Regions from separate parts of the Comamonas fluminis genome, predicted to be linked through region 2. Evidence: riboswitches for the same ligand, from Rfam matches in the RefSeq annotation. Region 2 holds a riboswitch; the other holds the start of a gene.
What was found. A riboswitch is a leader RNA that binds a small molecule or an ion and turns the genes downstream of it on or off. The one in region 2 is predicted to bind glycine.

Region 1: linked by a shared signal. The riboswitch ahead of gcvT (glycine cleavage system aminomethyltransferase GcvT) and the one ahead of JDW18_RS05325 (D-amino acid dehydrogenase) in region 2 are both predicted to bind glycine.

Annotation. Positions count from the first base shown of each region.
Region 1 is NZ_CP066783.1:2,504,308-2,507,710, forward strand. Features, by position in the region: gene JDW18_RS11820 (MBL fold metallo-hydrolase) at 26-1,093, shown strand; gene JDW18_RS11825 (energy transducer TonB) at 1,108-1,557, shown strand; glycine riboswitch at 1,633-1,745, shown strand; glycine riboswitch at 1,764-1,878, shown strand; gene gcvT (glycine cleavage system aminomethyltransferase GcvT) at 1,941-3,077, shown strand; gene gcvH (glycine cleavage system protein GcvH) at 3,213-3,403, shown strand, end outside.
Region 2 is NZ_CP066783.1:1,089,963-1,093,365, forward strand. Features, by position in the region: gene JDW18_RS05320 (DMT family transporter) at 1-333, shown strand, start outside; gene JDW18_RS05325 (D-amino acid dehydrogenase) at 444-1,712, opposite strand; glycine riboswitch at 1,770-1,885, opposite strand; glycine riboswitch at 1,886-1,982, opposite strand; gene dinB (DNA polymerase IV) at 2,163-3,380, shown strand.

The DNA of each region.
Region 1 (3,403 bases), 1.4 Mb from region 2:
AGCAGACTCCCGTCAAGGCTCCATCTTGTTCAAGAAACCTTTTACAACGCCCATCGCCAGCTACGAGCACTCGCCCCAGTATGTGCAGGGGCGGTTTCGCAATATCCACCCGCGCCCGGCCAATAGCCCGCAGCCTGATGCGAAAACCCTGTGGAACTTTTTCTTCAACAAGCCTGCCGACAGCGACCCCGCCAGCACCTTGCCGGTGCTGGCATTGACCCCAGCCCAGTTGGTTGCCGCGCCAGAGCGCAGTCTCTATCGCATCGGTCATTCCACCTTGCTGATGAAGCTGCGCGGTGGCTGGTGGATTACCGACCCTGTGTTTGCTGAACGGGCGTCGCCACTATCATTTGCCGGCCCCAGGCGCTTTCATGCGCCGCCGATTGCACTGGCTGACTTGCCGCCGCTGCGCGGAGTGCTGCTGTCACACGACCATTACGACCATCTGGACCATGCCGCGATCAAGGCACTTGCTCCCAAGGTGGAAACCTTTCTCTGCCCGCTGGGTGTGGGCGACCGGCTGGTGAGCTGGGGCGTCAAGACCGAAAAAATCATTCAGCATGACTGGTGGCAGGCCAGTGAGGTCGATGGCCTGCGCTTTACCGCCACGCCCGCCCAGCATTTCTCGGGCCGCAGCCTGAGTGACGGAAACCGCACGCTGTGGTCATCCTGGGTGATTGAGGATTTGCAGAGCAGCCAGCCGCTGCGCGTGTTTTTCAGCGGCGATGGTGGTTACTTTGACGGCTTTACAGAAATTGGCCGCCGCTTCGGGCCGTTTGATCTGACGCTGATGGAAACCGGCGCCTACGACGCGCACTGGCCCTATGTCCATATGCATCCGGCCCAGACCATTCAGGCCCACAAGGATCTTGGCGGGCGCTGGCTGCTGCCCATCCATAACGGCACCTTCAACCTGGCCATGCATGCCTGGTGGGACCCGTTTGAGCAAATTGTTGGGTTAGCCAAAGAAAGCAACGTCGCCATCGCGACCCCCATGATGGGCGAGCGGCTGGACCTGCAGACGCCCCACACAGGATCACCCTGGTGGCGCTCCTGCGTCAACCAATCCTTACCAGCAATGCAGCGGGCCTGACCGACAATGAACGCATGAAGACTTTCTGCGCCCCAAGACATCTCAGCCTTGCCACCCTCGCTGCATCGGCCCTGCTACTCAGCGCCTGTACCACCACACCGCCACCGCCCCAAAAGCCCTGGGCCGAATGCACGCCAGCCAGCCAGATCGATAAACCTGCCGTGGTGCGAACCTACCCACATGCCAAGCTCGATCCTCAGTGGTACCCCGAAGGCGCAAAGTTCACGGTGGTCTATCAGTTTGAAGTGACGCCCGAGGGGAAAATGGGCCGCAAGAACTACAAGCCCGCAGATGCCGACCCGCGCATCATCGCCGCCATTGAGCGCTCGTTCACCCGCTGGCGCTTTAAGCCAGCCATCAGCAATGGCCAGCCTGTCACCACCTGTTTTGAACAGCCTTACGAGCTGATTTTTGAAGATCTGAGCCCCAAGCCAGCGCCGCAAGCACCCGAAAAGAGCTCCTGATTTCGCGCTGAAGCACTATCGGAAACCCGAAATCCGGGTCATTTCAGCGTGAGAAACAGAAGCCTCCCGCTAGAATGGCGCCCGTCAGGAGAGAGTGCCCGCAGCTTCAAGCTGTCCGGTGCCGCCGAAGGCGCAGACAGCCCATCAACGCTGTCAAAACGCTCAGGCAAAAGGACTGACAAGCGCTGACAGGATGAAGTCCTGCAGCGTTCCTTGCTGGAGAGAGATGCCGGACATCGTGACGACATCCACCGAAGGAGCAAACTGCCCGACTTCACTGCGGCGGTGAATCTCTCAGGTAAAGCGGACAGCAAGGCAAGCAAGCCACGCATGAATGCCATGCGCGGCCCCCCTATTTGGTATGAATACCGGAGCGCTTGCCTGTGACTGCTGTCGACAACAACTCTGCCCTGCTGACCACCCCGCTGTTTGCCCTGCACCAGAAGCTGGGTGCCCGCATGGTGCCGTTTGCCGGTTACTCCATGCCCGTACAGTACCCGCAAGGGCTGATGGCCGAGCATCTGCACACCCGCAAGGCTGCAGGCCTGTTCGACGTTTCCCACATGGGTCAGCTGCTGCTGCGCGGGCCTGACGCCGCCGCCGCGCTGGAAAGCCTGATGCCCGTCGATGTGATCGATCTGGGTCTGCACAAGCAGCGCTACGGTCTGCTGCTCAATGAAGAAGGCGGCATTCTGGACGATCTGATGTTCGTCAACCGTGGGGAAGACCTGTTTCTCATCGTCAATGGCGCCTGCAAGGCAGCCGATATCGCCCATATTCAAAAGCATATTGGCACGCGCTGCGAAGTGGTTCCCTTGCCTGATCGCGCCCTGCTTGCGCTGCAAGGTCCACAGGCGGCTTCCGTACTCTCGCGCTTGATCTCAGAAGTCACCTCGCTGGTTTTCATGACCGGCAATCACTTCGACTGGCAAGGCCATGCGCTCTACATCACGCGCAGCGGCTATACCGGCGAAGACGGTTTTGAAATCTCTGTGCCCAACGCCGCCGCTCAAGCACTGGCCGAAGCCCTGCTGGCCCAGCCCGAGGTTGCACCCATTGGTCTGGGCGCGCGCAACTCACTGCGTCTGGAAGCCGGTCTTTGCCTGTATGGCAATGACATCGACACCAGCACCACGCCCGTGGAAGCAGGCCTGAACTGGGCCATGCAAAAAGTGCGCCGCACCGGCGGTGCACGCGAAGGCGGCTTTCCCGGCGCCGACAAGGTGCTGGCCCAGTTGCAAAACCCGCAGCAGCTTGCACACAAGCGCGTGGCCCTGATTGCGCAGGAGCGCATTCCCGTGCGCGAACCGGCGGTGCTGCAAAACCAGGACGGCCAGCAGATTGGCCACATCACCAGCGGCCTGCTCAGCCCCTCGCTGAACCAGCCCATTGCGCTGGCCTATGTGCAGCCCGGCTACGCCGCGCTGGACACCCAGATTTTCGCCATCGTGCGCGGCAAGCCTGTGCCCATGAAAGTGGCGGCCACGCCTTTTGTGCCCACCAACTACTACCGCGGCTAAGCCTGCCCCCGTCAATCAGACAGGCCAGTTTGCCCGGCGACTTGTCAAACAGGGGCCAGAACGCCGCTACAGTGCGCACTGGACCTTTCTCAAACAACTCACTGATTCCCCCGAATCCACCATCTGGAGCCCTCCATGAGCATCAAGTTTTCCAAAGAACACGAATGGATCAACGTCGCTGACACCAATGCCGCCATCGTCGGCATCACCGTCCATGCGCAAGACGCGCTGGGCGATGTGGTTTTTGTCGATCTGCCCGCCGTGGGCACCACCTTCAAGGCTGGCGATGTGGCTGGCGTGGTCGAGTCCGTCAAGGCCGCTGCCGA
Region 2 (3,403 bases):
TCGGGAGCCTGGGGCGTGCTGATTGCGCAGACCATGCAATCCATTGGCATGGGGGCGTGGATTGCCAGGACGAATGAACAAGGGCTGCGCCCCATCTTCAGAGCCTGGCGCATTTCGCTGGTGGCGGGCAGCATGGGGGCTGCCGCGTCGCTGGCATGGTTCACGGCCTATGCCATGCAGGGCGCGGCGCCGGTGCGCACGCTGGGCATGGTGGAGGTAGTTTTCAGCTACATCGTCTCGCGCCGCGTCTTTAGCGAAAAGCTCTCCTTGCCCGAAAAGCTGGGTATGGCGCTGATGATGGCCGGGCTGGTGCTGATCTGTCTGCAGCTCTGATTTTGAGAGCTGCTTGCGCACAACTTCATTCGTATTCGGTTGGGTTTATCTATGAATGCCAATGAATACATACGCAAACAGCTTCTGAATCAGTAGCGCTCTGACCTGCTTCAGATGGCCGTCGCGGCCAGCGGTGAGAGCCGTGTCTGAGCGCTGGCGCTGCCCAGCGTCTGCATGACGATGCTGCCCACCATGTCCGCGGTGACGGCAGACAAGGTCCAGCCCAGGTGACCGTGGCCGGTGTTGTAGAAGACGCAGGGCTTGCTGCCCCGGCCCACGCGTGGCATCAGGTTGGGCATCATGGGGCGCAGACCGGCCCATGGCACGACGCTGCGGGTATCAATGCCGGGAAAGCATTGCTGCACCCAGTCGATCAGCGGGCGAATGCGGTCCGAGCGAATGTCCCTGTTGTAGCCATTGAACTCTGCCGTGCCCGCCACGCGGAAACGGTCGTCGCCCAGGCGGCTGGTGACCAGCTTGGTTTCATCATCGAGCAGGCTGACGATGGGGGCTGCCGCGCGGCTGGCCGCATCGCGCAGATTGACGGTGATGGAGTAGCCCTTGACCGGGTAGATGTTGACGCTGTCACCCAACTGGCTGGCCAGTGCACGGCTGGCGGTGCCTGCGCAGATGACCATGGCGTCAAAGTCGGTGGTTTCGGTTTCTGCGCCCTGGCGCACGGTCACGCTGGCCCGCTTGCCGTTGCTGTCCACGGCCACGATTTCTTGTTCGTACAGGCATTTCACGCCCATGCGTTCGCAGGCGGCGGCCAGGCCGCTGGTGAACTTGTGAATGTCGCCGGTAGAGTCGCTCTCGGTGAAATATCCGCCGTAGAACTGGCCCGACAGCGTGGGCTCAATCGCATGCATTTCATCGGGTGTGACGGCGCGGCGCTCCAGGCCGCCCTGTGCCAGCAACTGCGAGACTTTACCCGCGTGCTCAAAGCCTGCACGGTCGCGGTAGATGTGCAGGATGCCTTGCTTTTTCAGGTCGAAATCAATGCCTTCACGTTCAGCCCAGGTGAACAGGTGCTCGCGTGCTGCAATGGCCAGGCGTGCGGTTTCGACGGTGTTTTTCTCGTACTGAGGAATGGCCGCCAGAAACTGTGCGAACCACGAAATCTTGTGCCAGCTGGGTTTGGGATTGACCAGCAACGGCGCGTCGCTTTTGAGCATCCATTTCAGCCCCTTGAGGATGGTGGACCAGTGCGTCCAGACCTCGGCGTTTGATGCGGAAAGCTGGCCACCGTTTGCGAACGAAGTCTCCATGGCCGCGTAGCGCTGCTTTTCAAACAGGGTGACGGCAAAACCGCGGCGAGCCAGAGCGTAGGCGGTGGTGACGCCCGTGATGCCACCACCGATGACGGCGATTGTTTTCATGTTTCAGATTCCAGAAGCGTCAGAGGGTGGAAGCCCCTGCGCAACCATTGCACAGCGGGCGCCCCCTCTGTTCTGGACCTGAGAGATTCACGAGCCGCCTGAGGCGAGGATCGCTTGCTCCTTCGGTATGCCCGGCGGACGATGACATCCGGGCATTCTTCAGAGTGTGTGAAACAGTGATGCCGATCCTTTTGCCTGAGAGTTTCCGGGGCGGTTGCTCCTTCGGCGCTGCATACTTTGGCAAGCTGCAGTCTCTCTCGATATCACCGGGCTGAAAGCCTGTAGGCGAATGTAGGAAGAATGCCCGTGGCTGGCTATGCGGGTTTCCTAGACTTACAGATTCGGTTTCTGGCTTGCCAGCCAGCTCTTGCTGGCACAGGCAAAATCGGCAGCGTGAGTGATCTTCCCGTCAGCCCTGAAACCAAGCCCCGGCGCATTGCCCATCTGGATATGGATGCGTTTTATGCCTCGGTGGAACTGCTGCGCTATCCGCAGCTCAAGGGCTTGCCGGTGGTCATTGGCGGTGGGCGGCGCAGCTTTGATGATGAGTTGCTGGCACGCCATGCGGGGCTGCCGCTGTCAGAGATTCCGGTGGCCGATTTCCCGCTGCTGCGCGACTACACAGGGCGCGGTGTGATCACCACGGCCACCTACCCGGCGCGGCAGTTTGGCGTGGGCTCGGCCATGGGGCTGATGAAAGCGGCCAAGCTGTGCCCGCAGGCGATTTTGCTGCCGGTGGACTTTACCCAATACCGGCGTTTTTCACGCGCTTTCAAGGAAATCATTGTCTCCATCGCGCCGCTGATGGAGAGCCGGGGTGTCGATGAGGTCTATATCGACTTTACCGACGTGCCCGGTGGCCAGCGTGAAGGCGGGCGCGTGCTGGCGCGGCTGATTCAGAAGACGATTTTTGAGGCCACAGGGCTGACCTGCTCGGTAGGTGTGGCGCCCAACAAGCTGCTGGCCAAGATGGCCAGCGAGTTCAACAAGCCCAATGGCATCTCCATCGTGCAGCCAGAAGATCTACAAAGCCAGATCTGGCCGCTGGCCTGCCGCAAGGTCAACGGCATTGGGCCCAAGGCCGATGCCAAGCTCAAAAATCTGGGCATTGAAACCATTGGCGATCTGGCGGCGCAAAGCCTGCCGCAGCTGCTGCACTGGTTTGGCAAAAGCTACGGTCACTGGCTGCATGAGTCGGCCTGGGGGCGTGATGAGCGGCCAGTGGTCACAGAGAGCGAACCCGTTTCCATGAGCCGCGAAACCACGTTCGAGCGTGACTTGCACGCCGTGCGTGACAAGGCCGAGCTGGGGGCGATCTTCACCGATCTGTGCGAGCGCGTGGCCGATGATTTGCAGCACAAGGGCTATGTGGGCCGCACGGTGGGCATCAAGCTGCGCTATGACGATTTCAAGATTGCCACGCGTGACCAGACCTTGCAGCTGCCGGTTCAGGATGCGGCGGCAATCCGTCAGGCGGCAGGGCAGTGCCTCAAGCGCGTACCGCTGGGAAAGCGTATCCGTCTGCTGGGCGTCAAGGTCTCGGGCCTGATCCGGGCGGCGGACTGGCAGGCCTCAGCGGATGACCCTGTTGCGCGCGAGGCACTGCTCAGGCCTGCAAGTTTGACCTCTGTCAAGAACAGCGATCCTTACACCGCTTCCCTGTTCTGAGTGCCTGCGCAGGGGCATGCAGG